Regions from separate parts of the Planomonospora corallina genome, predicted to be linked through region 1. Evidence: riboswitches for the same ligand, from Rfam matches in the RefSeq annotation. Region 1 holds a riboswitch; each other region holds the start of a gene.
What was found. A riboswitch is a leader RNA that binds a small molecule or an ion and turns the genes downstream of it on or off. The one in region 1 is predicted to bind cyclic di-AMP.
Positions count from the first base shown of each region.

Region 1 (9,972 bases):
AGAACACGGTCGAGGCGCTCCAGTCCGGCATCATCTACGGCTTCGCCGGCCAGGTGGACGGGATCGTGGAGCGCATGGCGGCCGAGCTGGCCGACGACCCGGACGACGTCACGGTGGTCGCGACCGGCAGCGCGGCGCCGCTGGTGGTCAGCGAGTCGGCCTCGATCGACGTGCACGAGCCGTGGCTGACGCTGATCGGGCTCCGGCTCATCTACCACCGCAACACGATGTGAGGCGCGGGCAGCGGCCGGAGACAGTCCGGACATCGGTAACCTTGACCGCGTGACCGACCATGTGACTCCAGCCGAGGATCTGCCCGAGCAGATGCGCGTGCGCCGGGAGAAGCTCGACCGTCTCCGCTCCGAGGGCGTCGACCCCTACCCGGTGAACTTCCCGCGCACCGCGACCAACGCCGAGATCCGCGATAAATACGCGGATCTCGCCGCTGACACCGCGACCGGCGACAGAGTGGGCGTCACCGGTCGCGTCATGCTCTCCCGGATCGGCGGCAAGCTCTGCTTCGCCACCATCCGCGACGGCTCCGGCGACCTCCAGGTCATGATCTCGCTGGACAAGGTGGGTGAGGAGTCCCTCGCCGCCTGGAAGCGCGACGTCGACCTGGGCGACCACGTCGGCATCGAGGGCGAGGTCATCACCTCGCGCCGCGGCGAGCTGTCGATCCTCGCCGACCGGTGGGCCATCACCTCCAAGTGCCTGCGCCCGCTGCCGGAGAAGCACCTCGGGCTCACCGACCCCGAGGCGCGGGTCCGGATGCGCTACGTGGACCTCATCGTCAACGACGAGGCCCGCAAGATGGCCTACACCCGCAGCGCCGTCGTCCGCGCGGTCCGCGACTTCTGGCACGAGGAGGGCTACCTCGAGGTCGAGACGCCGATGCTGCAGCCGATCCACGGCGGCGCCACGGCCCGGCCGTTCAAGACCCACATCAACGCCTACGACATGGAGCTCTACCTCCGCATCGCGATCGAGCTCTACCTCAAGCGGCTCGTGGTGGGCGGCATCGAGAAGGTCTTCGAGATCAACCGCAACTTCCGCAACGAGGGCGCGGACGCCACCCACAACCCCGAGTTCACCATGCTCGAGGCGTACGGGACGTATCTCGACTACAACGACATGGCCGACCTGACCCAGCGGATGATCCAGAAGGCGGTGGTGGCCGCGCTGGGCCGCTCCGTGGTGGAGCACGACGGGGTGGAGGTCGACCTCGGGCGGGCCGAGTGGCCGCGGATCACGCTGTACGGCTCGGTCTCCGAGGCGCTGGGCGAGGAGGTCACGACCGAGACCTCCCTGGACCAGGTCCGCAAGCTCGCCGACGCGCGGGAGATCCCCTGGGACCCGAAGTGGGGCCAGGGCAAGCTCGTCCAGGAGATCTTCGAGGCGCTGGTCGAGCACACGCTGATCCAGCCCACGTTCGTCATGGACTACCCGCTGGAGACCTCCCCGCTGGCCCGTCAGCACCGCGACAACCCGCTGCTGACCGAGAAGTGGGACCTGATCGGGTTCGGCACCGAGCTGGGCACCGCCTTCTCGGAGCTGGTGGACCCGGTCGAGCAGCGCCGCCGCCTCACCGAGCAGTCCCTGCTCGCCGCGGGCGGCGACCCGGAGGCCATGCAGCTTGACGAGGACTTCCTCACCGCCCTGGAATACGCGATGCCGCCGACCGGTGGCATGGGGCTGGGGATCGACCGCCTCGTGATGGCCTTCACCGGCAGGAACATCCGGGAGACCATCCTGTTCCCGCTGGTCAAGCCGGCGGGTTGATCGTGGTGCGTGAGCGCGGCCGGGGAGCGTCCCCGGCCGCGCTCACGTGTTTCTCCCGGCCGGGGAGCGTCCCGGCGCACGCGGCAGGAGGGCGGGGTCCCGCGGGAAGGCCCTCCGAGAGCCCGCTGTGGCACCCATTGATGCGAGAACATAAAGGCTTTTTCGGCGCATCTCTTACTGTGCGCCGGAGCGGAACTCCAGAATGATATTCGACACGGTGGAGCGGATCTCCGTCCGATAACCGGACAACTATTTCTTCTCGTCACACCAGTCGCATGATCCGATCAAAGTGACGAACATCTCATCATCTCGGTAAATGCTCGCGTCCGAGCGGCGACGGGATGATCGGACCCGTGGTGATCAGCGAGAACTCCCCGCGGAGCCGACGTGGCGCGGACGGGGAAAGGCCACTGCTCGCACGGGCCGCGGTCGACTGGAGCGAATTATTCACTAAACTCCGTGATGTCGTTAGTAGTTCATGTAATGACCGGTATGTCAATGGTGTCCGTCTGCTCTATCGAGAACAGAACTTGACGACCTTTGAAGAGGACGTTTAACGTTCCTGGCGGGCGACATTGGTTCCGATCACACTCACGGCTGGGTGCCGGTGCGGGGGAGGACCTCTAGATGGCATATCCAGAAGTCGTAGTGGATGCCCGTCGCGGCCCTCTGGCCGTGCGCGAGGCCGATCTCAGCGACGAGGACCTCGTCCTCCTGGCGGAGCTCGCCAAGGGGGTCACCGTGGACCGCGTGGGACGCCGCCTCGACATCAGCGGGCGCACCGTCCGGCGCAGGCTGCGTGGCATCTGCGACCGGATCGGCGTGGCCACCGCGATCGAGGCCGTGGCCTGGGCCGCCCGCCGCCGCCTGATCTGACCTCGCCGCCCGGTCCGGTTCCCGGTCCGGGGCCCGTCCCCTCGCGACCCGCCCCGTCCTGAGCGCGGGTCGCGACGAGCTCCGAACAGGAGCCGGTCCGGGATCCGCACGGCGCCGGCTTTCGGTCCGCCCGCACGGAGCCGGAGCTCAGTTCGCGATCCGTACGGCGCCGGAGCTCAGTTCGCGATCCGTACGGCGCCGGCGAACGGCCGGCCCGCGATCGGGGCGATGCGGACGACGTCGCCGGTCCGCGGCGCGTGGACCATCAGGCCGCCGCCGATGTAGATCCCGACGTGGTGCAGGTCGTTGTAGAAGAAGACGAGGTCTCCGGGCCGCATCTCCTCCCTGGAGATGCGCGTGCCCGCCGTCCACTGGTTGCCGGTGTAGTGCGGGAGGCTGATGCCGACCTTCTGGTAGGCCCACATGACCAGGCCCGAGCAGTCGAAGCCGCTGGGGCCCTCGGCTCCCCACACGTAGGGCTTCAGCTGCTGGGTGAGCGCCCAGCGGGCGGCCTGGGCCGCCTTGCCGTCGCCCACGATCGGCATGTCGACCTTCACGGCGCGGCCGCCGCTGTTCGCGCGCTGACGCACCTGCCGGAAGAGATCGCTCTCGACCTGGGCGACCAGCCGTTCGATCTTCGTGCGCTTCGTGCCGAGCTGATCGAGGAGCTTGGTGACCTCGTCGGTCCTGGCCTTGGCGCTGACCTTGGCCCGCTCGGCGGCCTTGACCGCCTGGCCGAGCTGCGCGAGCTGCTCGCTCTGCTGCTGCTGGAGCGCGTAGGCCGTGGCGGCCTGGTCGAGGAAGGCGCTGGGGTCACCGGAGGAGGTGAAGGCGAGGGTGTTGGCCAGGCCGCCGGCCATGTAGTTGCTCTGCGCGAGCAGGGTGGTCTTCTGGCGGAGCTCCTGGAGCCTGGACTCGCTGTTGGCGAGGGTCTTCTTGGCGGCGGCGGCCGTCCGCTGCGCCTGCTTGAGCTTGACCCGCTCACCGTTGTACTGCTCGGCGAGCTGCTCGATCTCCGTGTGCAGTCGGTCGGCCTGCTTGGCGAGCTCCTGGAGGCCGGGCTTCGGCTCGGCGACGGCGGCCGGAGGGCTGCCCAGGGTGAGGGAGGCGAGAGCGGTCGCGAGGGCCGCGATCCGGAGCGAGAGGCGGCGCGGGGCGCGTTCTCGACAGCGGGCGTGCTTGCCCGCGTGCTCTCTCCCGCGGCCGCGCGTGCGCTTCACCAACAAGGCTCCTCTCCTCGCACCGCCTACCGGGTTAGCTGACGGGTTCGGGCCGGAGGCAGCCCTACCGGGCACGCTGGCGGCGCCCTGGATTCACCCCGGGGAACGTTCGGGAGGTGGGTCCCCGGCTCTCCGAGTCGGAGATTCGGCGGGCCGGCTCTCGGGGTGAGCCGACATCGGCCTTGGACACTAGTGCAAAGGAAGGTTCAAGCTCAACCGGAACTGCAAACTCGGTAAGGGTCCGCGAACGACGAAATCACGGGCAGGTCACGATAAATCCTGGTCGGCAGGGTTGTCTCCCTGCGACGGTGCCCGCTCCGGAAGGCGTGTGACGAAGGTCTCCGCAGGTCCACGCCCTGAAGGGGGAGGGCGAGGCGGGCGGCGGAAGGCCGGGGTGAGGCCGGCGAGAGGCGGCGGTGAGCCCATGACGGGGCTTTTACTCTCCGTCATCCGGTGCGCTTGGGGCGCATGTTAAGGATGAGCCGTAATTGTCGGCGCTGAAGGACGTACCCTGATCCGATATGGAGCAGGTTGCGGAGCACTTCCCCCCGAAAGGCGTGCCGGGGGCCGAGACGGTCATGGTCCGCCGGGCGCGCACCCCGGACGTGCGCACCATCCGGCGCCTCGTCGACACCTACGCCGGGGCGGGGCCGCGCCTGCTGGAGAAGGCCACCGTCACGCTGTACGAGGACGTGCAGGAGTTCTGGGTCGCCGAGCGGGCGGGCGAGGTGGTCGGCTGCGGGGCGCTCCACGTGCTCTGGGAGGACCTCGCCGAGATCCGCACGGTCGCCGTCGACCCCTCCTGCCGGGGGCTGGGGATCGGGCACCGGATCGTCTCCGAGCTCATCCGGGCCGCCCGCGACCTGGGCCTGCGCCGTGTCTTCTGCCTGACGTTCGAGGTCGACTTCTTCGCCCGGCACGGGTTCAGGGAGATCCAGGGGACCCCGGTCTCGCCGGAGGTCTACGCGGAACTCCTCGCCTCTTATGACGAGGGGGTCGCGGAGTTCCTCGACCTCGAGCACGTCAAGCCCAACACCCTGGGCAACACCAGGATGTTGCTTCACTTGGGGGAAAATGACCCGGGTGCTGACTCGCGGGAAAGGTGACTGTTGTTACCTATGTCGCTACCTTGTGCAGCAGCAAGCATGCATGTCTGACATACGACGCATGCCCAGTCGAAGTGAGGTGACGCGGTGAGCACCGGACAGCCGCCGTATCCGCAGGATGATCCCGACCGCGATCGCACACCGTCGGGGCAGCCGGAGTACGGACAGCAGCACGGATACGGTCAGCAGGGCGGGGACCCTGACGTGACGATCGTGGGATACCGGGGGGACACCGGCTCCCAGCCCGGCTACGGCCAGCAGCCTCAGCAGGGCTACGGCCAGCAGGGCGCGCAGCCCGGTTACGGCCAGCAGCCGGGGTACGGCCAGCAGCCGGGGTACGGCCAGCAGGGCGCGCAGCCCGGCTACGGTCAGCAGCAGGGCTACGGCCAGCAGCCTCAGCAGGGCTACGGCCAGCAGGGCGCGCAGCCCGGTTACGGCCAGCAGCCGGGGTACGGCCAGCAGCCGGGGTACGGTCAGCAGCAGGGCTACGGCCAGCAGGGCGCGCAGCCCGGCTATGGCCAGCAGCAGGGCTACGGCCAGCAGCCCCAGCAGGGCTACGGCCAGCAGGGCGTCCACCCCGGCTATGGCCAGCAGGGTTACGGCCAGCAGCAGGCCTACGGTCAGCCCGGATACGGCCAGCCTGGGTACGGGCCTCAGGGGGTGACGCCTCCCGGCGTTCCCGGCCCGCTCGCCGAGTGGTGGCAGCGCCTGGTGGCGCGGATCATCGATGGTGTCATCTACTTCGTGGCCAGCCTGCTGATCGCGGCGGTCCTCGGCGCGATCCTCGTCACGCAGGCGAGCATCAACCTTCAAACGGGCGAGCAATCGGACGGGAGCGGTTTCCTCATCGCGGCCCTGCTGACCTCGCTGCTGCTGGCCGCGATGTTCGTCGGCTACGAGTTCCTCATGCTCCGCAAGAGCGGCCAGACGCTGGGCAAGCTGGCGATGGGCATCAAGGTCATTCAGGTCGGGGGCGTCGCCGGATCCCAGGGCCTCCCCACCGACGTGGCCGTTAAGCGCGCCGCGGCTATCTACGGCCCCCTGCTGTTGACGTGGATTCCGGGGATCGGCACGATCCTGACCTACGTCCTCTACCTCTACTGGATCGTGGCCTTCCTCTGGCAGCTCTGGGACAAGCCGTACCAGCAGTCCCTGCCCGACAAGGTCGCCTCGACGGTGGTCATCAAGGTCAAGTAGTCGTTTGATCATCGGGGCCGCCGGGTGAAACGGTGGCCCCGTTTTCATTCGTGGCCCGGAAAAGCGGTGTCGGGTGGCGCTTCCGGGGCAGACTGCGATGGACTGCGAACCCATTCGTGCGGCGGGAGGAACGCCATGGCCGTCTCTCGGCGCCCCGGCGACAATCGTCAAGGATCGGCGCCTCCCGAGTCCGCGGGCGCCTATACGGCCCCAATGGGCACGGCGGTCCCGCCGCCCGCGCTTCCCGCGCGACCCGCCGAATGGTGGGAACGATTGGCCGCCCGCGCCATCGACGGCATCGGCTTCGTGGTGCTCTACTGGATTGTCTCGCTCTCGCTCTACCCGCTCTTCGCCTCCGGGAGCGGAGACCGCACGGCGGATCCCCGGGTGCTGCCCGGTCTGGTCGCCGCTCTGGTCGCTTTCGGCGCCTATACGGTCTACGACTATGTGATGCACGCCCGATACGGCCGGACCTTCGGCAAGAAACTCCTGCGGATCCGGTTGACGCCGTACGGCGGGGCCGTCCTGGACCGTACCGGCCTCATGAGACGGGCCGCGCTCTTCCCGGGGGTTCTCCTGACCGCCGGCATTCCCGTGGTGAACCTGGGAGCCGCGCTCTTCGGCTCGGTGGCGGCCCTGTTCATCCTCATCGACAAGCCGTTCCAGCGGGGGCTCCACGACCGGGCGGCCGGCAGCATGGTGGTGCGCGACCTGTGCTGACGCGGTGGATCAGGGCGGCCGGTCACTCTGTCATCCTTTTCTCGGCGGCTTTACGGAGTGGAACCGGTAAGACGCCTGGAGAGAAGCATTAAGGTGGGGAACGGTGTCATGGGTGCCCTGTGGGACCAGCGCTCCTAGAAGCCGCTATGGTCATGTGTGGGCCGATCTGCCCATCCGGCCGCGCCCCAGTGCCGGGGCGCCGCCGCCGGAAATCTCATGACCCGTAATGTCATCCCGGGTGCGGAGTGAGGGCCAATGTACGAGATTATGTCCGCGCTGATACCTCCCGCGGTCGTGGGCGGGGTCTTCGTGTACGCAGTTTTCAAGCTTCTTCGCAGTGAGGCCGCCGGTCGTCGGCCCGCGAAACAAGTCGATCATGGTGAGTCGCAGAACGACTGATCCGCCCTTCTCTCCGGCGCGACCGGTAATCACGCCTCCGGAATTGCTGCTCTCTCACGGTGGGTATATGTTTGCCCTGCGAATGAAACAATACTCCGCCGAAAGGATTGCGTAGATGGCCAAGCAGATCCAGGAGATCCTCATCGATGACCTCGATGGAGGCGAGGCCAATGAGACCGTCTCCTTCGCGATTGACGGCACCAGCTATGAGATTGACCTGAGTGACGTAAACGCGAAGAAGCTCCGCGACTCCCTTGCGCCTTTCATGGCGAGCGCCCGCAGGGCGGGGGCCTCCGCTCCGCGTCGCCGCGGCCGCGGCGGGACGAGGGCGCTGAGCCGGGAGAAGAGCGCCGACATCCGGGCCTGGGCGAAGGCCCAGGGCAAGAACGTCAGCGAGCGCGGCCGGATCGCCTCGTCGATCGTGGAGGCGTACGAGAACGCCCACCGCTGAGCGGCGGGTGGCGGAAGAGGTTCACCGCTGGGTGAATCATGCGGTCATGGCGGTCACGGTGGGGTCCGGTGGCGGCCATGACCGCATGATGTGCTCCGCAGGCCCGTCCGTTCTCTCCTCCGTGCCCGGTCGCCGGGGGCTTCCGGGCCCGTCTCCGGCCCGCTCCCCGGGGCGCGCCCGCTCCGGGCGGGAATGCCCGGGGTCCTTGTTTTGTTCTCCCTCCGTGTCCGCAGGGCGGGCGCGAGCCAGGAGGACGGAGAACCGCTCCGCCGGCCGTACCGGCCGGATTCTCGCGCCGGCGGCCCGGATGACCGCGGAAATCACCCCTGCGCGGCGGGCGCGGATCGCGAATGGGCTCGCAGTGGTCGATAAACGTCGTTCGCTGGTGGCGTATCGGGAACATCGCACCCCCGCCAGGTAGTTGGATAGAGCGTGAACGCCCTGCTCTCGGGGAACGTCTCCTACGTAGAGCGGTTGCCGGGTCGGGGCTACCATGCGGGAGGACAGGGCCCGGATCTCCCGGACCTGCCTGACCGCTCTGTGAGGAGCGACGAGATGTTCGAGAGGTTCACCGACCGCGCACGGCGGGTTGTCGTCCTGGCCCAAGAAGAGGCCCGGATGCTCAACCACAACTACATCGGTACGGAGCACATTCTTCTTGGTCTGATCCATGAGGGTGAAGGCGTTGCCGCCAAGGCTCTGGAGAGCCTCGGCATCAGTCTTGAGGGTGTGCGTCAGCAGGTCGAGGAGATCATCGGCCAGGGCCAGTCCGCGCCGTCGGGGCACATTCCCTTCACCCCGCGCGCCAAGAAGGTCCTTGAGCTGTCGCTCCGCGAGGCCTTGCAGCTGGGGCACAACTACATCGGCACGGAGCACATCCTGCTCGGCCTGATCCGTGAGGGCGAGGGCGTCGCCGCCCAGGTGCTGGTGAAGCTCGGCGCCGACCTCAACCGGGTCCGCCAGCAGGTCATCCAGTTGCTCCACGGCTACCAGGGCAAGGAGCCGGCCGCCTCGGGCGGCCCGCAGGAGGCCGCGCCGTCGACCTCGCTGGTGCTCGACCAGTTCGGCCGCAACCTGACCCAGGCCGCCCGTGAGGGCAAGCTCGACCCGGTCATCGGCCGCGACAAGGAGATCGAGCGGGTCATGCAGGTCCTCTCCCGGAGGACCAAGAACAACCCGGTCCTGGTCGGAGAGCCCGGCGTCGGCAAGACCGCCGTCGTCGAGGGCCTGTCCCAGAAGATCGTCAAGGGCGAGGTGCCCGAGACGCTCAAGGACAAGCAGCTCTACACCCTGGACCTCGGCGCCCTGGTCGCCGGCTCGCGTTACCGCGGTGACTTCGAGGAGCGCCTGAAGAAGGTCCTGAAGGAGATCCGCACCCGCGGCGACATCATCCTGTTCATCGACGAGCTGCACACGCTCGTCGGCGCGGGCGCCGCGGAGGGCGCGATCGACGCCGCCAGCATCCTCAAGCCGATGCTGGCCCGCGGCGAGCTGCAGACCATCGGCGCCACCACCCTGGACGAGTACCGCAAGCACCTGGAGAAGGACGCGGCGCTGGAGCGGCGCTTCCAGCCGATCCAGGTGGCCGAGCCCAGCCTCAGCCACACGATCGAGATCCTCAAGGGCCTGCGCGACCGCTACGAGGCGCACCACCGGGTCTCCATCACCGACGGCGCGCTGGTGGCCGCCGCGCAGCTGGCCGACCGCTACATCAGCGACCGGTTCCTGCCCGACAAGGCGATCGACCTCATCGACGAGGCCGGCTCGCGCATGCGCATCCGCCGCATGACCGCCCCGCCGGACCTGCGCGAGTACGACGAGAAGATCGCCAACGTGCGGCGCGAGAAGGAGTCCGCGATCGACGCGCAGGACTTCGAGAAGGCCGCCGCCCTGCGCGACCAGGAGAAGCAGCTCCAGCTCAAGCGCGAGCGCCGGGAGAAGGAGTGGAAGGCCGGCGACATGGACGTCGTGGCCGAGGTCACCGAGGAGCTCATCGCCGAGGTCCTCGCCACCGCCACCGGCATCCCGGTCTTCAAGCTCACCGAGGAGGAGTCCCAGCGGCTGCTCCGCATGGAGGAGGAGCTGCACAAGCGGATCATCGGGCAGGAGGACGCCGTCAAGGGCCTGTCCCGCTCGATCCGCCGCACCCGCGCCGGTCTGAAGGACCCGCGCCGCCCGGGTGGCTCGTTCATCTTCGCCGGCCCGTCCGGCGTCGGAAAGA
Region 1 covers NZ_JBHSBM010000009.1:63,977-73,948, forward strand. Annotated here, with positions in the region: gene ACFOWE_RS03195 (type III pantothenate kinase) at 1-233, shown strand, start outside; partial or broken gene lysX (bifunctional lysylphosphatidylglycerol synthetase/lysine--tRNA ligase LysX) at 256-1,782, shown strand; gene ACFOWE_RS03205 (LuxR family transcriptional regulator) at 2,410-2,658, shown strand; gene ACFOWE_RS03210 (C40 family peptidase) at 2,835-3,878, opposite strand; cyclic di-AMP (ydaO/yuaA leader) riboswitch at 3,887-4,039, opposite strand; gene ACFOWE_RS03215 (amino-acid N-acetyltransferase) at 4,400-4,984, shown strand; gene ACFOWE_RS03220 (RDD family protein) at 5,189-6,181, shown strand; gene ACFOWE_RS03225 (RDD family protein) at 6,395-6,901, shown strand; gene ACFOWE_RS03230 (histone-like nucleoid-structuring protein Lsr2) at 7,416-7,751, shown strand; gene ACFOWE_RS03235 (ATP-dependent Clp protease ATP-binding subunit) at 8,307-9,972, shown strand, end outside.

Region 2 (9,972 bases), on a different contig from region 1:
GTCGGTGAGCCGCTGCAGGTGCCCGCTCTCGCGGTCGGCGACGTCGATGAGCGCCCGGCGGCCGGCGGCCGGGTCCAGGTCGTCCAGGAGCATCTCGACGTAGCCGCGGATGGCGCCGATCGGGGAGCGCAGCTCGTGGCTGACCACGGCCACCAGCTCGTCCTTCATGCGGTCCAGGTCCCGCAGGCGGTCGACCTGCGCCTGCTCGCGGGCGAGCAGGCGCTCTCGCTCCTCGGCCAGCCGGTGCTGCTCGGTGACGTCGGTGGCGATGCCGTCGACGAACAGGCGGCCGCCCTCGCGGCGGGGCCGGGCCCGGGGCCAGACCCAGCGGGTGACGCCGTCGAGGCCGACGATGCGGAACTCGGTCTCTGCCGGCCGGCCGGCCACGAGCTCATCCATGTAGGCCTCCGCGGCCGCCCGGTCCTCCGGATGGATCCGCTCGAACATGAGCGCGACCAGATCGGTGCCCTCGGGGAGCGGGGCGCCGAACATCCCGCTCGCGTCCGAGCTGGTGTGCACCCGGCGGAACACGCCGCCGGTGATCTCGTAGGTCCACATGAAGTCGCTGAGCTGGGAGACGATCTGGTCGATGTGGCGGCGGCTGGTCTCCAGGGCCAGGGCGAGCTCCTCGGCGCGGCGCCGTTCGAGGTGGCGGCCCAGGTGGGCGCAGACCCCGTCGAGCAGGGTGCCCAGATCGTCGCCGGGCTCCTCGACACGCTCGGCGAAGAACGCCAGCACGCCCAGCAGGCCCTGTGCGCCGCGCACCGGGAGCCCGGCGGCGGTGTGCAGGCCGGCCCGGGCCGCGGCCTCGCGCCGGACGAAGCCGAGCGGGTCGGAGGGCAGGTCCCGGATCCAGACGTCGCGGCCGGTGGCCTGCACCAGGCCGGGCAGCCCCACACCGGCGCCGAACGTCACCCGTTCGTCGCCGGTGAACGCCGACAGGTCCCTGCCGGGCGCGGTCCACGAGACGAGACGGGTGACGCCGTTCCCGCCGGGGTCGGCGTGCCAGTATTCGCCGCAGGCCCAGCCCATCCGGCCGGCGATCGCGGCGACCACGCCGGCCGCGGCCTCCTCGGCCGTGGCCGCGTCCGCCAGCGCCTCCGCCGCGTCCTGCTGTACGGCGCGCATGACCTCGGCCCGGTGCCGGCCGGTGATGTCGTGCATGACCACCACCGCGCCCAGCCGGCGCCCGTCGGGGGTGTCGATCGGCCGGCCGTTGGCCAGGAACCGGCGGGGCGGGAATCCCGGCACGGCGACCACCACCTGGCTGCCCTCCACCTGCTCGCCCGCGAACGCCCGCGCCAGCGGGACCTCCTCGGGGCGCAGCAGGGTGTGCCCGTCCGGGGCGAACAGGTGGTAGGTCCCGGCCCAGTCCCGGGCGTCCAGGGGCTGCTCGGTCACGTGGTGGATCTCGCGCATCGCCCGGTTGAACAGCGCGATCCGGCCGTCGGCGTCGCAGGCCGCCACCCCTGCCTCGATGCCGTCGAGCAGCGCGGCTAGGAAGGTCCGGTCGCGCTCCAGCTGCTCCCGTACCGCGCGCCGCGCGCCGATGTCGTGCAGGAAGGCGTGGAAGACGGGTTCGCCGTGCCCGAGGTCGGCCTGGACGGCCAGCTCCACGGGGAACTCGCGGCCGTCCCGGTCGACGGCGGCCGTCTCCGTCCGCCTCCCGGCCAGGGTCGGCCCGCCGGTCTCCAGGATCCGGCGCAGGCCCCGGTGGTACGCCGGCCGCAGCCGCGGCGGGACGATCAGCTCGCTCACCGGCCGGCCGACGGCCTCCTCCCGCGACCAGCCGAACAGGCGTGTCGCCGCAGGGTTCCACTCCGTCACCGCTCCGGTGGCGTCGATGGAGACGAACGCGTCGTGGACGCGGTCGAGCACCCCTCTCAGCCGCCGGGCCGACAGCAGCGCCTCGCCGGTGGCCAGCCGGGAGGCGATCTCCGTCTCCGCCATCGCGGCGACGTCCTCGGCCGACTCCAGCCCGTTCCGGTCCCACTCGCGGGGTTCGGTGTCGACCGCGCACAGCGCTCCCAGCACCTCGCCACCGGGCCCGCGCAACGGGAAGGCGGCGCAGGCGCCCACGCCGAGGCCCGAGAGCGCCGGATCCCCGACCGGCCGCTCCCCACCGGCCCGGGCACCGGCCCGGGTGCCGTTCCAGGTACCGGTCCGGGCGGCGTTCCAGGCGTCGGTCACGACGAGCGGCGCGCCGGCGGCGGTGACCCGTTCGCAGATGGAGCCCCGCAGCGGGGCTCTGCGCGGTCCGTCCGGGCGCGCGACCGGTCCCGCCGCGCCGAGGACCACCTGGTCCCGGCCGTCCGCCAGGGACACCAGCGCGACGGGCGCCTCCAGCAGCCGGGCCGCCAGACGGGCCAGCCGGTCGAGGGCGGGCACGGGGGCGTCGAGCAGGCCCGCGGCGCACAGCACCGCCGGTCGCGGGGCGCGGAGCGCAGGGAACACCGAGGACGCCGAGGACGCCGAGGACGCCGAGGACGACGGGTACGCCGAGGACACCGAGGACGACGGGTACGCCGAGGACACTTCGCGCCACCCCCTCATCCCGGCTTCCCCCAGGTCATCGGCGTGGTGAGACCACCTCTACCGAGTTAAGCACCCTCTCCCGTGAGGCGGTCGGCGGCCCCCACGCCACCCGGCCGGGCCGGCCGTCCGGGGCCCGCGGAGCCGACCGTCCCGGGGCCCGCGAACCTGCGTCCCGGGGCCCGCGGAGCCGTCCGTCCCGGGACCCGGGAGCCGCCGGCCCGGGACCCTGGGACCGCCGGCCCGCGGCCGCGCTCAGCCCAGCGCCCGCAGGTAGCGGCGCATCCGCCGCTTGGCCCGGTAGCCTGCCCGGAGCACGTTCGGCGGGACCTCCACCCGCAGGCGGGCGCGGCGGCGGGCGGCGGCGTACTGCGGGCCGTCGAGCAGCGAGACGGCCGGCGCGAGGCTGCCCGAGCGGGCCCGGCCGACCAGGGATACCAGCCGGGCCGTCCAGTCCTCCTGGTCGCCGCCATGGAAGTAGTTGGCCGCGCACCAACTCTCGTCCGGAGTGCGGAAGCTCCCCTCGGCCAGGTCGTCCAGGGTGCCGAGAAGCCCGCTGCCCTCGAAGACGATATTGATCATCTCCGCGCTCACCCCGAAGTCGGAGAGCACCAGCAGCGGCACCTGCTGGGCGATGGCCTCCAGCGCGGCGGTCGAGGAGACCGTGACGAAGCCCGCCGCGCGGGCCAGGTGCTCGTGCATCGGGCCGCCCTCGAAGCGCAGGACGCCGGGCCGTCCGCCGAGGTCCTGCCAGAGGCGCTGGTAGTGGTGGCGCTCGTTGTGCGTCTGGCGCTCGTCTGCCAGGGCGCGGAGCTTGACGACCACGTCCAGGTCCGGGCGGCGTCCGGCCAGGTCGGCCAGGGCCAGCAGGATGCGCTCGCGCTCCTCGCGCCGCCTGGGCACCTTGGCCTGGGTGGCGAACACCACCCGCTTACGCGGCCCGGCCGCGGTCCCGGCGCCCGGGTCGTCCGCGGCCCCGCCCCCGCCCCTGGCCCCGCCCCTGGCCCCGGCCCCGATCCCGGTTCCGGGGCCGGGGCGCAGGAAGGGCAGCCGGGCCAGGCCCACCTCGCCGCCCCCGCCGAGCCTGCGGCCGATCTCCGTGAACTCCTCGACCTCCCGCCCGCTGTGCAGGACGAACAGGTCGCACCCGCTCCGGAACAGCCACGCCTTCTCGGTCGCGGGAATCGAGATGCCGGGCAGCCCGGAGACGAACACCGGCCGCGGGGACAGGCCCGCGAGCACCTCGGCGGTCAGGATGTCCACCACGGGCCCGGTGCAGGCGACCAGCACGGCGTCCGGCCGGAACCGCTCCGCGGCGCGGCGCAGCGCGCGGGCCGAGAGCACCGGCGGGTCGGCCGCCGCGCCGGACACGGCCGCGCGGATCTGCGCGGGTGACGGGGTGATGGGCGTACGGATCACCGCCAGCTCCGCCGTGCAGCCTCCGGGCAGGCCGCCGAGCAGGCAGGCGGCCCACTTCAGGTAGGAATCCGAGTCGGCCACGGCCAGGACTTTCAACCGCGCACTCCAGTGTCGTGGTGGGCGAACATCGAAAGGTGGGAGCGGAGCGAGGGCGCGGCCCGGGCGGTCCACCACTCGTCGGGGACCTCCACCGTCTCCACGGCCACGCCCCGCGCCGCCAGCAGGACCCGCAGGGAGGTGACCGCGGTGGAGGGCAGGCTGATCACCTTCTGCTCCGCGGCCAGTCCGCGCAGGGTCATCTCGGCGGGTCCGCCGCCCTCGTAGACGGTGACGCCGGGTTGCCGCCTGACCCGGTCGAGGTCGCCGGGGTCCTCCCGGCGGTGCGGGAAGTAGGCGACGGGTCCGGATGAGCCGAGCTCGGCCAGCCAGGTGAGGTAGCGCTCGCGGTGGATCAGCCCGTTGCGGACCAGCGAGGTGCCCAGGACGACGGTGCGCTCGGCGGGGCGGGGTCCGCCCAGCGGCTGGGCGCGCAGCCAGGCGAAGTCGTGGCCGGCCAGTTCCGCGCCGGTGCGCCGTACGGCGTCGGCCAGTTCGGCGGGGACGGGCAGCGCGGTGAAGATCGACAGTCTGCCGGCGTGGGCGGCGGCGCGCAGCCGGAGGGCGGCGGCCGCGCCCAGGGCGGTCCGCGCCGCGGAGCGCAGCGGCCGGCCGGCGGCGCGGGCCCGCAGCAGCGGGACGCCCGGCCGGCCGGTGAGCAGCTCCAGGAGCCTGATCGTGGCCAGCCCGTCGTCGACGATCACGACGCGGCGGGGCAGGGCGGTGAGCCAGGTGAGCTGGACCTTGCCGGAGAAGGCGTCGCCCACCACCCAGGCCGGACCCCGGCCTGGCCGCGGCATGTCCTGTTCCGGCTCGGCCAGCTCCAGCCCGTCCGGCAGGCCGAGGCGGCGCAGCTCGCGGCGGGTCACGGTGAGCGGGCGCAGCCCGGCCCGGGGCACCACCCTGGTCCGGGGGCCCAGCAGCCCGGCGTGGTGCGCTTCCACCACGCCGAGCATCTGCAGCGGGGACTCCACCCAGGCGACGGCCGAACACTGCTCCCGCGCGTGGTCTCGACCGTGCTGCTCCACGCCGGGCGATGACCCGTTCACGACGGCCTCACGGTAACGCGGCGGTCTTACGGCGCCGGGAACCCGAGGTGAACAGCCGGCCACGCCCCCGATCCCCGCCGGAACCGGGCGGCGCCGGAACCGGGCCCCGCTGGAACCGGGCGGCGGCGTGCGGGTCCGTCTCCGTTCGACCGCCCCCGCCCAGCCGTCCCGGGCGCGGTCGTCCCGGGCGCGGTCGTCCCGGACACGGTCGTCCCGGACACGGTCGTCCGGATGCGGACACCTCCCCCTCCCCCGCTACACCGCCTTTTGCCGGATTTTTCCCCATCCGATGCCGAGAGATGAAACCCCGCTCCGATCGTTTGCCCGGCCTTCACCGTGCACCGGCTCAGGCATCCGTGCAGGTGACCGATGGTTCAAGTACGCCGAATCCGCGACCCCGCGGAACCGGGGACCCACTCCCCTGGGGTGAGTCAGCGCCACGTGCGCTGTAGGGCACTTTCCGGCCCGAACCCGTCAGCTAACCCGGTAGGCGGTACGGAAGTCGATCAAGGAGCCGAATCCCCGTATGGGCAAGCACCGCCGCACCTCCCCCTCGAAGATCCGCGTCATCTCCTCCGGGAGGAGCAGGCCCTCCCACACGAAGAGCCGGACCTCCGTCCCGGAGGGCCAGGACTCCCCCGCGAAGAAGCGCCGCCTGACCCACGTCCTCGTCGGCGCCTCGGTCACCCTCGCCGGCGGGGCCGTCGCGAGCCCTCCCGCCCACGCGGACACCGGGCAGGATCTGTCCGCCGCGATCGCCGCGATCGCCTGGAAGGGCGAGCGGCCGGCCTCCCGGGCGGTCTCCGCGGAATCCGCCAGGTCCAGGACGTCCCTGCAGGTCATCGCCGACGGACTGCCGAAGGTCTCGGCCGCCGAGGTGCTCGACATCGCGGAGCGCCAGATCGGCGTGAAGGAGAACGGCGCCGGCGGCGGCACCAAGTTCCACCGGTGGTACATGGACTCCTACCGCGCCGACGAGACCGTCGAGCGCGACGGCGGCAGCATCCGCGGCTACGCCAACGCCCCCTGGTGCGCGATGTTCGTCTCCTGGGTGGGCGAGCAGGCCGGCATCCGGCCCGTCTTCGGCTGGGACGCCTACACCGTCACCTACGCCCAGTGGTTCAAGGCGAACGGGCACTGGGGCAGGACCGCCAAGTCCGGCGCGCTCGTCTTCTTCGACTGGAAGGGCGGCGACAGCCTGTACGGGATCGACCACGTCGGCCTGGTCGAGAAGGACAACGGCGACGGCACGATCACCACGATCGAGGGCAACACCGGCAACGGGAAGGTCGAGCGGCGCGTCCGCCCGAAGTCCCAGGTCGTCGGGTACGGCTACCCGGTCTACCGGGCCTGACCGGCCCGCCCGGACACGAGGGGGCACGGCCCGCACGGGCCCTGCCCCCTCGCCCGTTCCACGGGCCCTGCCCCCTCGCCCGTTCCACGGGCCCTGCCCCCTCGCCCGTTCCACGGGCCCTGCCCGCTTGTCCGCTTCACGGACGGGACGGGCGCACCGCCCGGGCCCGCCTCCGTGATCCTTCCGGAGGTCCACGGCCCCGGATCCGGCCGCATGCCCTCCCCCTGGATCACGGCGTGCTGTGGGAGCGCTCCCGTTATGGGAGCGCTCCCAGCAGCATCTCTGGGGCGTTTGTACACTTAAAGCGCTATACATCCTGCTTCTGAACACGAGTTGTAACGGTTGAGTTTCGGCATATTGACGTTCCCGTTGCCCGTCGGCCACTCTTCGTGGGAGCGCTCCCAAATATGGTGCAGAGCCCACCCGCCTCGGCCCGGTTTGTCGGGGACCGGCCGCGGCGGCACCTCCCATCGATTCGGACGACCACCTGAGAGGGGTCCGGAATGCTGAACACCAAGCGGCAGGGCAAGCTCGCCGCCGTTGCGGTCATGGCGGTCACCGCCCTGACGATCACCTCCTGCGGCTCGGGCGACGAGAAGCCCGCCACCAGCGGCGGCACGTCGGCCGCGGCCGAGCCGGTCACCATCACCGTCCACACCTTCGGCGGCGGCGAGAACTTCGGCTACGACAAGGCCGTCGAGAAGTGGAACGCCGAGCACCCGAACATCCAGATCAAGTACCAGAACCTCACCGACCGCTTCGAGGACGTCTACCTGCCCCAGCTGCTGCAGAAGCTGCAGGCCGGCAGCGGCGCCGGCGACGTCGTCGGCATCGACGAGGGCGCGATGGGCCTGATGGCCCAGCGTCCGCAGTTCTTCGCCGACCTCGGCCAGTACGGGCTGGAGAGCCGCAAGGCCGACTTCCCCGCGGCCAAGTGGGAGAACGGCATCAACAAGGACGGCAAGCTCTTCGCCCTCGGCACCGACATCGGCGGCATGGCGATGTGCTACCGCAAGGACCTGTTCGAGAAGGCCGGCCTGCCGAGCGAGCGCGAGGAGGTCAGCAAGCTCTGGCCCGACTGGAACGCCTTCATGGAGACCGGCAAGAAGTTCCAGGAGAAGGTCAAGGACAGCAAGTTCCTCGACGGCCCGAACACCCTCTACAACGTGGTCCTGTCGCAGGAGGCGCCGAAGAACGGCAACGTCGCCTACTTCGACAAGAGCAACCAGCTCGTCATCGAGAGCAACCCGGCCGTCAAGACCGCGTTCGACACGGTGAAGTCCTTCAGCGAGGCGGGCCTGACCGCCAAGCTCGCCTCCTTCACCAACGAGTGGAGCGCGGCGACCAAGAAGGGCGGCTTCGCCGTCATGGGCTGCCCCGCCTGGATGGTCGGTGTGATCGAGGGCAACGCCGGCGAGGAGAACAAGGGCAACTGGGACGTGGCCGCGGTGCCCGGCGGCGTCGGCAACTGGGGCGGCTCCTACCTGGCCGTCACCTCCCAGAGCAAGCACCCCAAGGAGGCCGCCGAGGTCGTGAACTACCTCACCGGCAAGGAGGGGCACATCGCGGCCTTCGAGGAGGCCAACGCCTTCCCGAGCTCCCTGCCCGCCCAGCAGGACCCGGCGGTGGCCGAGAAGAAGAACGCCTTCTTCAACGACGCCCCGGTCGGCAAGATCTTCGGCGAGTCCACCGCGGGCCTGCAGCCGGTCTTCCTCGGTGAGAAGCACGCCCAGGTGAAGACCTCGGTCGAGAAGATCCTCGAGGGCATGGACAAGGGCTCCATCCCCTACGGCGAGGCCTGGGCCAAGTTCGTCGAGGCCGGAGTCAAGGCGGCGGGCTGATCCCCGTCCCGACCCGTACGGGCCCGGCGGCGGCCACCCCGCCGCCGGGCCCGTCGCCTGCCCACCGCTGAAAGGCTGACCGATGACTCTGAACATCGACACCCCCGCCCCGGCGCGGAAGCCCGGCCCAGGCCGGTCCTCCGGGCGCCGGGGCTCGGGGCGGGGCGGCAGCGGGCTCGCCAGGTTCGACCTCCGAGCGACCCCCTACTTCCTCGTCTCCCCCTACTTCCTGCTCTTCGCGCTCTTCGGCCTCTTCCCGCTCGTCTACACCGCGTGGGTGTCCCTGCACGACTGGGAGCTCGCCGGAGACAAGACCTTCACCGGCATCGACAACTACGTCGAGCTGATCGCCGACGGGACCTTCTGGAACGCGGTGCTCAACACCGTCGGAATCTTCGTCATCTCGACGATCCCCCAGCTCGTCCTGGCGCTGCTGCTGGCCAACGCCCTCAACAAGCGGATCAAGGGCCGGCTCTTCTTCCGGCTCGGCATCCTGCTTCCGATGGTGACCTCGGTCGTCGCGGTCGCCGTGGTCTTCACCCAGCTCTACGGGCGCGACTACGGCATGGTCAACTGGTTCCTCGGCCTCTTCGGCGCCGAGCCCCTCGAGTGGCAGAACCAGAGCTGGAGCGCGTGGCTCGCCATCTCCACCATGATCGACTGGCGCTGGACCGGCTACAACGCGATCATCCTGCTGGCCGCCATGCAGACGATCCCCAAGGACCTCTACGAGGCCGCCTCCCTCGACGGCGCCTCGGCGACACGGCAGTTCTGGCAGATCACCGTGCCGATGCTCCGCCCGACGCTGATCTTCGTGGTCTTCGTCTCCACCATCGGCGGCCTGACCCTGTTCGCCGAGCCGGTGATGTTCGAGGGAAGCCCGCTGATGACCGGCGGCGCCACCGGCCAGTACCAGACGGTGGCCATGTTCATCGTCAAGGAGGCGTTCCGTGACTTCGACATGGGCTACGCCTCGGCGGCCGCCTGGATGCTGTTCGCGCTGATCCTCGTCGGCATCCTGATCAACTACTCCTTCACCCGCCGCATCGGGGGTAAAAAGTGACGGCGATCCAGGCAGGACGGCGCTCGCGGGGCCCCGCCTCCGCGGCGAACCGCATCTGGGACGCGGGCCCGCTGACGAAGGTGGTCCTCGCCTTCGCGCTCGTGCTCTCGGCGTTCCCGATCTACTACATGTTCGTCATGGCCACGCGGACCAACGACGAGGTCCTCGAGACGCCCCCGCCGCTGCTGCCCGGCGGCAACCTCGGCGAGAACGTCCAGCGGCTGCTCGAGAACGAGAACGCCTACTTCGGCACCGGCCTGATCAACTCGATCATCATCTCGACCACGGTGACCGTCTCCGTGGTTCTCATCTCCACCCTGGCCGGCTTCGCCTTCGCCAAGCTGAAGTTCAAGGGCGGCAAGCTCCTGCTGGGCACGATCCTGCTGACCATGATGGTCCCGCTCCAGCAGATGGGCATCGTCCCGCTCTACGAGATGATGGTGACGCTCGGCTGGACCGGCCAGATCCAGGCGGTGATCCTGCCCTTCCTGGTCAACGGGTTCGGGGTCTTCATGATGACCCAGTACACCTCCCAGGCGGTGCCGGACGAGCTCATCGAGGCGGCCCGGGTCGACGGGGCCTCCACCATGCGCATCTACGCCGGCGTGGTGCTGCCCG
Region 2 covers NZ_JBHSBM010000043.1:11,014-20,985, reverse strand. Annotated here, with positions in the region: gene ACFOWE_RS29310 (PAS domain S-box protein) at 1-2,454, opposite strand, end outside; gene ACFOWE_RS29305 (DUF6716 putative glycosyltransferase) at 2,788-4,032, opposite strand; gene ACFOWE_RS29300 (hypothetical protein) at 4,044-5,096, opposite strand; cyclic di-AMP (ydaO/yuaA leader) riboswitch at 5,468-5,603, shown strand; gene ACFOWE_RS29295 (CHAP domain-containing protein) at 5,623-6,450, shown strand; gene ACFOWE_RS29290 (ABC transporter substrate-binding protein) at 6,954-8,291, shown strand; gene ACFOWE_RS29285 (carbohydrate ABC transporter permease) at 8,374-9,354, shown strand; gene ACFOWE_RS29280 (carbohydrate ABC transporter permease) at 9,351-9,972, shown strand, end outside.
Region 2: it holds a riboswitch for cyclic di-AMP, as region 1 does, so the genes downstream of both, ACFOWE_RS29295 (CHAP domain-containing protein) here and ACFOWE_RS03210 (C40 family peptidase) in region 1, are expected to answer to the same signal.

Region 3 (9,972 bases), on a different contig from region 1:
GCCGCCTACGCGGCGGCCGTGCGCGAGGAGTACGGCTTCGTCCCCGACGAGGCGTTCCGGGCCGGGCGGGCACGGGTGCTGCGTTCGCTGCTGGACCTCCCGGTGATCTTCAGGGTCGCCGGCGCCGGCTGGGAGGAGGCCGCCCGGGCGAACCTCGGCGCGGAACTCGACCGACTGTGAGCGACATCCCGCATGAACGAACATCCAGGTCGGGGCATTATGTGATAATTTGGTGGAACATGTTTGATTAAGGAGTGGGGCAATGCTCGCCCAGCAACGGCAGCAGACGATCCTGGAACGGGTGCGCAGCAGCGGCGGCGTCCGGGTGGCCGACCTCGTCCGCGAGTTCGGCGTCTCCGACATGACGATCCGCCGGGACCTGGAGGCCCTGGCCGAGCGCGGCCTGCTGGAGAAGGTCCACGGCGGCGCCACCGCCACCGGCCCCGGCCGGGCCGAGGAGCCCGGGTTCGCCGCCAAGTCGGCGCGCCAGCAAGCGGAGAAGGAGGCCATCGCCCGCCGCGCGGCCGAGCTCGTGCGGCCCGGCACGGCCGTCGCGCTCTCGGCGGGGACCACCACCTGGACGCTGGCCCGCTTCCTCGTCGACGTGCCCGAGCTGACCGTCATCACCAACTCCGTCCGCATCGCCGACGTCTTCCACCGCGCGGACCGGGCGGACCGCACGGTCGTGCTGACCGGCGGCGTGCGCACCCCCTCCGACGCGCTGGTCGGCCCGGTCGCCGTGGCCGCGATCCGCGGGCTCCACGTGGACACCCTCTTCCTCGGCGTGCACGGGATGAGCGCCCGCGCCGGGTTCACCACGCCCAACCTCCTCGAGGCCGAGACCGACCGCGAGCTGGTCGCCTCCGCGCACCGCCTGGTCGTGCCCGCCGACCACACCAAGTGGGGCACGGTGGGCATCAGCACCATCGCCCGCCTGGCGGACGCCCACGTCGTCATCAGCGATCCCGGCCTGCCGCGGGAGGCCAGGGAAGAGATCACAGCGGAGGCGGGCGAGCTGATCATCGCCGAGCCGGAGCAGGAGAGGCAGGCGGCGGACCGATGAAGCGCACACTCACCCATCTGGCGGACGGCCGGGAGCTGTTCTACTACGACAGCCAGGACGGCGCGGACCGCGGCGCCGTCGACGAGCGGGAGCTGCCGCCCCGCCCGACGGCCTCCGAGCTGCGCTACGACCCGCTGACCGAGGAGTGGGTGGCGATCGCCGGACACCGGCAGAGCCGCACCTTCCTGCCGCCCGCCGACGAGTGCCCGCTCTGCCCGTCGGCCCCCGGACGCCGCAGCGAGATCCCCGCCTCCTCCTACGAGGTGGTCGTCTTCGAGAACCGGTTCCCGTCGTTCTCCACCCGGATCGGCGAGCACGCCCCGGCGGGCGGGCTGAGCGAGGTGCGCCCGGGCGCCGGCCGCTGCGAGGTGGTCTGCTTCACCCCCGAGCACGACTCCTCCTTCTCCCGGCTCTCCCCCGGGCAGGTCGAGCTGGTCATGGAGGCCTGGATCGACCGGACGACGGAGCTGTCGGCCGTCCCGGGCGTGGAGCAGGTGTTCTGCTTCGAGAACCGCGGGGCGGAGATCGGCATCACGCTGGCCCACCCGCACGGCCAGATCTACGCCTACCCCTACGTGACCCCCCGCACGAAGCTGACCCTCGCCGCCGCCGGGCGCCACCGGGAGCGGACCGGGCGGAACCTGTTCGCCGACGTCCTGGCCGCCGAGCGGGAGGCCGGGGTGCGGGTGGTCGCGGCCAACGAGCACTGGACGGCGTTCGTCCCGGCCGCCGCCCGCTGGCCGTACGAGGTGCACCTCTACCCCCACCGGCGGGTCCCCGACCTGGCCGGGCTCGAGGCGGCCGAGCGCGCGGCGTTCGGGCCACTCTACACCGAGGTGCTGCGCCGGCTGGACGGGCTGTTCGGCGTGGCGATGCCGTACGTCGCGGCCTGGCACCAGGCGCCGGTCCGCACCGGGCGGGACCTCGCCTACGCCCACCTGGAGCTGTTCTCCATCCGCCGGGCGCCGAACAAGCTCAAGTATCTCGCCGGATCGGAGTCGGCCATGGGGGCGTTCGTCAACGACGTCCTGCCCGAGGAGGCGGCCCGCCGCCTGCGCGCCGTCGTCACGGACTGATCACCGCTTGGTCTCGGCTTGAATTAGCATGACCATCCCATTACCACTACTATCCTCCAGTTAGCCGCTTCAACAGCGGAGATGCCTAATCCCGGGCGCCTCGCCCGGGAGCCGGGGAACCACCGCACCTGGGGTGAACCACCGTGGTGGCGGGCCGCTCCAGCCCGAACCCGTCAGCTAACCCGGCCGGCTGGAGGAGAGGAGAACGCGTGGCGGCCCCGTCCCCCACGGCCCCCACGTTCCGCCGTCGTGTGGCTGCGTCCGTCTGCCTGCTCTCCGCGCTCGGACTCACCCTCACCGCTCCGGGCACGGGCCTCGCGGAACCCAAACCCACCGAGAAGCAGCTCCTCAAGGAGCTGGACGAGCTCAACAAGAAGGTCGACAGGCTCATCGAGACCTACGCCGCCAAACGGGAGTCCGTGCGGAAGGCGGAGAAGGCCGAGAAGGTCGCCGAGGAGAACCTCCGCAAGGCCCAGCGGACCTACGACGAGGCCTGGCGCCAGGTCGACTCGATCGCCCAGATCCGCTACCAGAGCAGCTCGAGCACCCTGCCGTCCCTGCTGTTCGCCGACAGCGGCGGCATGAACGCCGCCGCCGTGATGGAGCACCTCATCGCCCAGCAGAGCGCCTACCTGGAGGGCTTCGCCACCAGCAGGGACCGGCGCAAGCAGGCCGCGGACCGGGCCGAGGAGCTGACCGAGCAGCGGCGCAAGGAGGCCGAGGAGGTCGAGCGGCAGCGCAAGGAGGCCGAGAAGGTCATCCGCGACATCAAGCGGAAACTCGACCAGCTCGTGCCCCTGGGCTCAGGGCGCCGCGCCGGCGGCTGGGCGCCCCAGCTGCCCACCGGGGCCGACAACATCACCGACCGCACCAGGAACATGCGCGACACCATCAGGCGGCGCTTCGACCTGACCCACACGGTCGGCTGCTACCGGAGCCTGAACGACGGCGGCGAACACCCCCTCGGCCGGGCCTGCGACTTCATGATGAGCACCGGCGGCGCCATGCCCACCGCCGCCAACCTCAAGCTCGGCGACGAGATCGCCGCCTGGACGATCAAGCACCGCAACAAGCTCGGCGTCAAGTACGTGATCTGGCGCCAGCGCATCAACCACGGCTCGGGGTGGCGCTTCATGTCCGACCGCGGCGGCAACACCGCCAACCACTACGACCACGTGCACATCTCGATGTACTGAGTCGCGGGACGGGGGAAAACCGTCCAGAAAATCCCCCTTCCCGTCAAGACCGGAATCGGCAACAAGTTGTTCCCGGAAGTCAGCTTGCTGAATCCGCCATTTCTTTCCTCCGGCACGCGCCACGGGCAGAGTTGTCCGTGCGAGAACAGGGACGCGACCGAGGAAGGACCGGGAAATGACGGATGTGAGCACCTCCCCGATCAGGCCGGGCACGGCAGTCGAGGCACTGACCGCGCATACTCACGAAACGGTTTCCTGCGGCATCCGGCCGGGGGGAGGATCCCGTCCGGCGGGCTTGAACCACGCCGGCGGATCCACGCCGTACATCAAACTCGATTCCGATGCCCCGGGGGTGCGCGGGCTGTTCCGCTTCCGCCCTGAGACCGCCCTTCCGCTGAACGCCCTGGTGGAGGTGCTGCTGCGCGGGGAGAGCACGCTGACCGCGGGAGAGCGCGAGCTCATCGCGACGTACGTGTCGGCGCTCAACCAGTGCCGCTTCTGCTTCTCCACCCACGCGGCCCTCGCCGCGGTCCGCCTCCCGGAGGGGATGGAGCTGGTGGAGCAGGTCCGCACCGACCTCGACGGCGCCCCGGTCTCCGGCAAGCTCCGGGCCCTGCTGCGCATCGCGGCCGCCGTCCAGCGCAGCGGACGCGACGTCCTCCCGGAGCACGTCGAGGCGGCCCGCGCGGTGGGCGCCACGGACCTGGAGATCCACGACACCGTGCTGATCGCCGCCGCGTTCTGCATGTTCAACCGCTACGTCGACGGCCTCGGCACGATCGCCTCCGACGATCCCGAGCACTACGCCGCGCGGGCCCGGATGACCGGGGGCTATCTAGCCGTGCTGGCGGCCGAGTCCGGCGGACCGCCCCGCAGGCGGTCCCGGCGGCATGCCCGGGCCCGCCTGCGCGGCCGCTCCCGGCGGCCGGCGCGAGGACGCCCGCGCCGGAAGTGACCTCGGGCGTACGGGCCGGGCAGTCCCGCACGCCCGCTCCGACGGCCGCGCGCTCCCGCCGCCCTGCCGGGGCGTCAGGCGAAGAACTCGTCGACGCCCCGGGGGTCCTGCGGATAGCTCAGGCGCTCGGTGATCTTTCCGTCCTCGACGCGGAAGACGTGGAGCCCCCGCTCGTCCAGGCGCCGCCCGCCGCGCTCTCCCTGCACGCGCAGCAGGACCGCGACATGCCGCTCGCCGGTGAGGAACTCCTCGGGCTCGAACCGCGTCAGGCTCTCGGCCGGCCCGGCGAACCGCTCGAGGTAGCCGATCACCTGCTCCTTGCCGCGGTAGTCCCCGGAGAGGGAGCCTCCGCCGGGGACGTGGAAGACCGCGTCGTCGGCGAGCAGGTGGTCGCGGATGCGGCCCAGGTCGTTCTTGGCGAGCGCCTCGTAGAAATCACGCACGGGAACGACATCTGAATGCACGGACATGAACGGCCTCCCACCGATGACATCACTGATTCGTGTGACGGGAGTGACGCTAACCCGCCCCGCACGGAATGAACAAGAGGGAAATAGGACACTGGCCTTGCGGCCATAATCACATCACGTATGTACCGAATCAGGGGTCCACCCGTACCCGGAGGACCGAATCCACGATTGACAGCGGCGGAGAGCCCGGCGATCATGAGCACTCGTCGGACGCGTCCGCTTCCGGAGAGCGTGCCGAGAGAAATTCTTTCCTCCCCAAGGGACTTTTCATGCCCCACATCTCCCTCGACTCCGACGAGCCGGGAATCCTCGGCCTGTTCCGTTTCCGCCCGGAGACGGCCGCCCCGATGAACGCTTTGGCCGAGGTGCTGCTGCGCGGGGAGAGCACGCTGTCCCGCGGAGAGCGCGAGCTCATCGCGGCACATGTGTCGGCGCTCAACCAGTGCCGCTTCTGCTTCTCCTCGCACGCCGCCTTCGCCGCCGCGCAACTTCCGGAGGGGATGGAGCTGGTGGAGCAGGTCCGCACCGACCTCGACGGCGCCCCGGTCTCCGGCAAGCTCCGGGCCCTGCTGCGCATCGCGGCCGCCGTCCAGCGCAGCGGACGCGACGTCCTCCCGGAGCACGTCGAGGCGGCCCGCGCGGCGGGCGCCACGGACCTGGAGATCCACGACACCGTGCTGATCGCCGCCGCGTTCTGCATGTTCAACCGCTACGTCGACGGCCTCGGCACGGTCGCCCCGGACGACCCCGCCGCCTACACGGCGATGGCCGAGCGGATCGTCGCGTCCGGGTACCCGAGCGCGTCGGCCGGTGCGGAGGCGCGGGACCGATGACCGCGACAGGATCCGGCGAGCGCGTCCACCGCTATCTGATCGTCGGGGCCGGGCCCGGCGGACTGCAGCTCAGCTACTTCCTCCAGCGGGCCGGCGCCGACTACCTGACCCTGGAGCGCGAGGCGTCCCCCGGCGCCTTCTTCGGCCGCTATCCCCGGCACCGCAGGCTGATCTCGCTGAACAAGGTCCACACCGGCGCGAAGGATCCGGAGATCGCCCTGCGCTGGGACTGGAACTCCCTGCTCAACGACGAGGGCCTGCTGTTCCCCCGTTACTCCCAGGAGTACTTCCCGCACGCCGACGACCTGGTGCGCTACCTGGCCGACTTCCGGCGGGAGCACGACCTGCGCGTGCGGTTCTCCACGCCCGTCGACCGGGTCGAGAGAACGGACGGCCACTTCGTCGTGCACTCCGGCGACCAGGTGTTCCGGGCCGAATGCCTGATCATGGCGACCGGCTGGGGCGGCCCGCACGTCCCCGAGATCCCGGGCATCGAGCACGCCGTGGGCTACGAGGACATGCCGGTCGACGGCGCGGAGTTCGCCGACCAGCGCGTGCTGATCATCGGTAAGGGCAACTCGGCGTTCGAGACGGCCCAGGCCATGCTCGGCCACGCCGCCGTCATCCATCTGGCCAGTCCCAGCCCGGTCCGGCTCGCCTGGACGAGCAAGCACCCCGGCCACGTGCGCGGCCAGTACGGTGCGCTGCTGGACAGCTACTGGTTCAAGACCCTGCACGGCGTGCTGGAGTGCCAGGTCGACCGGATCTGGCGGGAGGGCGACGAGTTCAGAGCGGCCATCACCTACACACTCGCCGACGGGGAGCAGGCGGTACTGGAGTACGACACGGTACTGCGCTGCACCGGGTTCACCATGGACACCTCCGTCTTCGACGAGTCCTGCCGTCCCCGGCTCGCCCCGAACGGGCGGATGCCCGCGATCCGCCCCGACTTCCAGTCGGCGAACGTCGACGGCCTGTACTTCGCCGGCACCCTGATGCAGGCGCGCGACTTCAAACGCGCGTCCTCCGCCTTCATCGACGGTTTCCGCTACAACCTGCGCACCCTGGCGACCCTGCTCGCCGAGCGCTACGACGGGGTCCCGCTCGAGGTCCGGACCCTGCCGGCCGACTCCGACCGGCTGACCGGGGCCATGCTGGAGCGGGTCAACCACAGTTCCGCGCTGTGGACCCAGTTCGAGTACCTGTGCGACGTCTACGTAGTGGACGCCGCGGCGGGACACGTGCGGCACTACACGGATCTGCCCGAGGACTACGCCGTCGAGCGGTTCTCCGGCGAGGCGCTGTACTTCACCGTCACCCTGCGGTGGGGGCGTGAGAAGTACGACGACGTGTTCGCCATCCAGCGGCACCCGACGCCCGAGCGTGCCCACGAGAGCGCTTTCCTCCACCCTGTCGTCCGCGCCTGGCGGCACAGCGAGCAGGTCGCGGAGCAGCACCTGCTGGAGGATCTCCTCGCCCAGTGGCGCGACCCCGTCCGGCACGTGCGGCCGCTGCGCGCCTTCCTCGCCGCCCTCCTCCCCGGTGCGGAGCCGGGCCGCTCAGCCGGTCTCTGAACCCTCCCCGGCCGTCAGATCACCGATCAGGTGGTCGACCACGTCGGCGGGCCTCCCGGCGGCGCCGTACACGGCCCGCTGGCGGGCGGCCCCGCTCCCTCCGGCCAGCAGTCGCCGTACCCGCCGGGTCGCCATGTCCAGGTCGCCGGTGCCCTCCAGGGCCGGGCGGACGTGCCGCAGCAGCGCGGTGACGAGTTCGGCCGCGGGGCGCCGCTCCCCGGTGAGCGCGTCGATGCCGTACCCTTCCAGGCCGTCGCGGGCCGCCTGCCAGTACGCCGCCCGCAGCAGCCCGTCCACCGGCCGAGGGCCCGGGTCGCCGCGTTCCACGCGCTCCAGCGAGACCACCACCAGGGCACGCACCACGGCCGCCAGCAGCGCGGACTCCCCGGCGGTGGCGGGCACGTCGGTCACGCGGACCTCCAGCGTCGGCAGCCGTGCCGACGGCCGGACGTCCCAGAAGATCGTTCCCGGATCCACGAGGACCCCGGCGGCGGTCAGCGTTCCCGTCAGCCGCTCGTACTCGGCCAGGGAGGCGAAGTACGGCGGCGGTCCCGCCACCGGCCACCTGCCCCAGCAGAGCGTGCGCCAGCTGGCGTACCCGGTGTCACGCCCCTCCCACAGCGGCGAGTTGGCCGTCATCGCCACCAGCACCGGCAGCCACGGCCGCAGGTGGTTGCCCACCAGCACCGCCTTCTCCCGGTCGGGCAGGTGCACGTGGACATGGCCCGCGCAGATGCTCTGCTCGTCGTGGAGCGCCCGGTAGGTTTCGATCCCCACCCCGTAGCGCGGGTCGTCGGTGATCGGGGGCGGGACCACCTCTCCGAGCACGGGCGTGCCCGAGGCGACCAGCGCCAGCCCCGCGCTCCGGGCAGCGGCCGCCACCGCCGCCCGCATCCGCCTCAGTTCCGCCTCCAGGTCCCGGACGCGGGAGCACGGCGGGGTCTTCGCCTCCACCTGGAACCGGGTGATCTCGGTGCTCACCTGCCCGCCGAGCTCGGCGGCGGCGCGTTCCACCACCCCGGCCGCCCGAGGCGCCACCGCCCGCGTGACCGGATCGACGACGAGGTACTCCTCCTCCACCCCCACCAGCGGGCAGAGCGCGTCGAAGTGCGGAGCCGTCCGCGGCATGTCGTCGGTCGCCGTCATCTCCACTCCATCGGGCGGGCCACCGGAGGCCGGTGACGTGATCATTGACGGCGTCACGTTATCCGCTCCGATCTCGCCTGTCCGCGCGAACGGCAATGTTCCCCTCGAAACAGCACGGACGGATAAGACCTCCGGCCGGCGGAAAACCACGTGACACCCGATCCGGCGTTCCGGGAGGATCGGGCGCCATGACCGACAAACGGATCGATCCGCCCTTCATCGCCGACGAGACGTCCATGCTGCACGCCTGGCTGGACTGGCACCGCGAGACGCTCGCCGTCAAGTGCGCGGGCCTGTCCGAGGAGCAGCTGCGCCTGCGCTCCGCCGAGCCGTCCGCGCTCTCCCTGCTGGGCCTGGTCCGGCACCTGGCCGAGGTGGAGCGCCACTGGTTCCGCAACATCCTGTGCGGCGAGGGCGCGCCCCCGCTCTTCTACAGCGAGGAGAACCCCGACGGCGACTTCGACGACGTCGCCACCGCCCCGGCGCAGGAGGCCTTCGCCCGCTGGCAGGAGGAGGTCGAGCACGCCCGCCGGGTCTCCGCCGGCCTGTCACCGGACGCCCTGGGCAAGTCCCTGCGCAGGGGGCAGCAGGTCTCGCTCCGCTGGATCCTCATCCACATGATCGAGGAATACGCCCGGCACAACGGCCACGCCGACCTCATCCGCGAACGGATCGACGGCGTCACGGGCGAGTAGGCCGGCTCCCCGGACGGTCTCCCCTGGTGGTCTCCGCGGCGCCGGAAACGGGCGGGCCACGCGGGCCGGCTAACGGGAGGGCAGGCTCCGCGCGGCCTCCCCCGGCCCGCCGCCCGCCATACCGCCGCCTCCCCCGTCCCGGGTCTCCTCCGGAGCGCCGGCGCCGCCGGAGACCTCCGCCAGCGCCTCGGCGATCGACCGGTCGAGGGCCGCGTAGTCCGCCGGCCGGGCCGCGGCGGCCTCCGCGAAGCGGGTGAGCAGCCGGGCGAAGGCCTCCCGGTCCGCCCGGTCCCAGTCGGCCATCAGCGCGTCGAGGTAGGACCGCCGGTAGCGGACCACCACCTCCAGGACCCGGCGTCCGGCCGCGCTCAGCGTCAGCCGGGCCCGCCGTGCGTCGATCTCGGACTCCTCCCGGACCACGAGCCCCGCGCCGATCGCGTCGTTGACCAGCCGGCTCGCCGTCGAGGGATCCACGTCGAGCTGTTCGGCGACGGCCCCCACGGTCACCTCGGGGAGCTCCAGGTCCAGCTTGTGCACGGCGTGCACGACCATCACGTTGGACATCTGGACCGGTCGATGCGGGTCGGCGGCCCTGCGCGCGCGCAGCGGCCGCGCCCAGATCCGGCGCAGCCGGAACAGCGCCACGTCGATCGTCGAGCCGATCGTCCCGTTCTCCATCCGGCCCACTTTATCGGCGATCCCGGCGCGCGCGCCGGGCCGGCGAAGGGTCAGCCGGCCAGCCGGATGGGGTTGACCAGGTCGGCGTACATCAGCAGCGCGGCCATGATGATCATCGTGAAGGCCAGCGCGTAGGTCAGCGGGAGCACCTTGGCGATGTCCACGTGGGCGGGCTCCGGCCTGCGGGCGAGGCGGGCGAAGCCGCGCTTGATCCCCTCCCAGAGGCCGCCGGCGATGTGGCCGCCGTCCAGCGGGAGGAGCGGGATCAGGTTGAACATGCCGATCG
Region 3 covers NZ_JBHSBM010000047.1:116,943-126,914, reverse strand. Annotated here, with positions in the region: gene ACFOWE_RS30040 (HD domain-containing protein) at 1-180, shown strand, start outside; gene ACFOWE_RS30035 (DeoR/GlpR family DNA-binding transcription regulator) at 263-1,063, shown strand; gene galT (galactose-1-phosphate uridylyltransferase) at 1,060-2,139, shown strand; cyclic di-AMP (ydaO/yuaA leader) riboswitch at 2,212-2,345, shown strand; gene ACFOWE_RS30025 (coiled-coil domain-containing protein) at 2,391-3,335, shown strand; gene ACFOWE_RS30020 (carboxymuconolactone decarboxylase family protein) at 3,688-4,290, shown strand; gene ACFOWE_RS30015 (nuclear transport factor 2 family protein) at 4,365-4,733, opposite strand; gene ACFOWE_RS30010 (carboxymuconolactone decarboxylase family protein) at 5,030-5,593, shown strand; gene ACFOWE_RS30005 (NAD(P)-binding domain-containing protein) at 5,590-7,167, shown strand; gene ACFOWE_RS30000 (carboxylate-amine ligase) at 7,153-8,313, opposite strand; gene ACFOWE_RS29995 (DinB family protein) at 8,502-9,008, shown strand; gene ACFOWE_RS29990 (MarR family winged helix-turn-helix transcriptional regulator) at 9,078-9,686, opposite strand; gene ACFOWE_RS29985 (M50 family metallopeptidase) at 9,737-9,972, opposite strand, start outside.
Region 3: it holds a riboswitch for cyclic di-AMP, as region 1 does, so the genes downstream of both, ACFOWE_RS30025 (coiled-coil domain-containing protein) here and ACFOWE_RS03210 (C40 family peptidase) in region 1, are expected to answer to the same signal.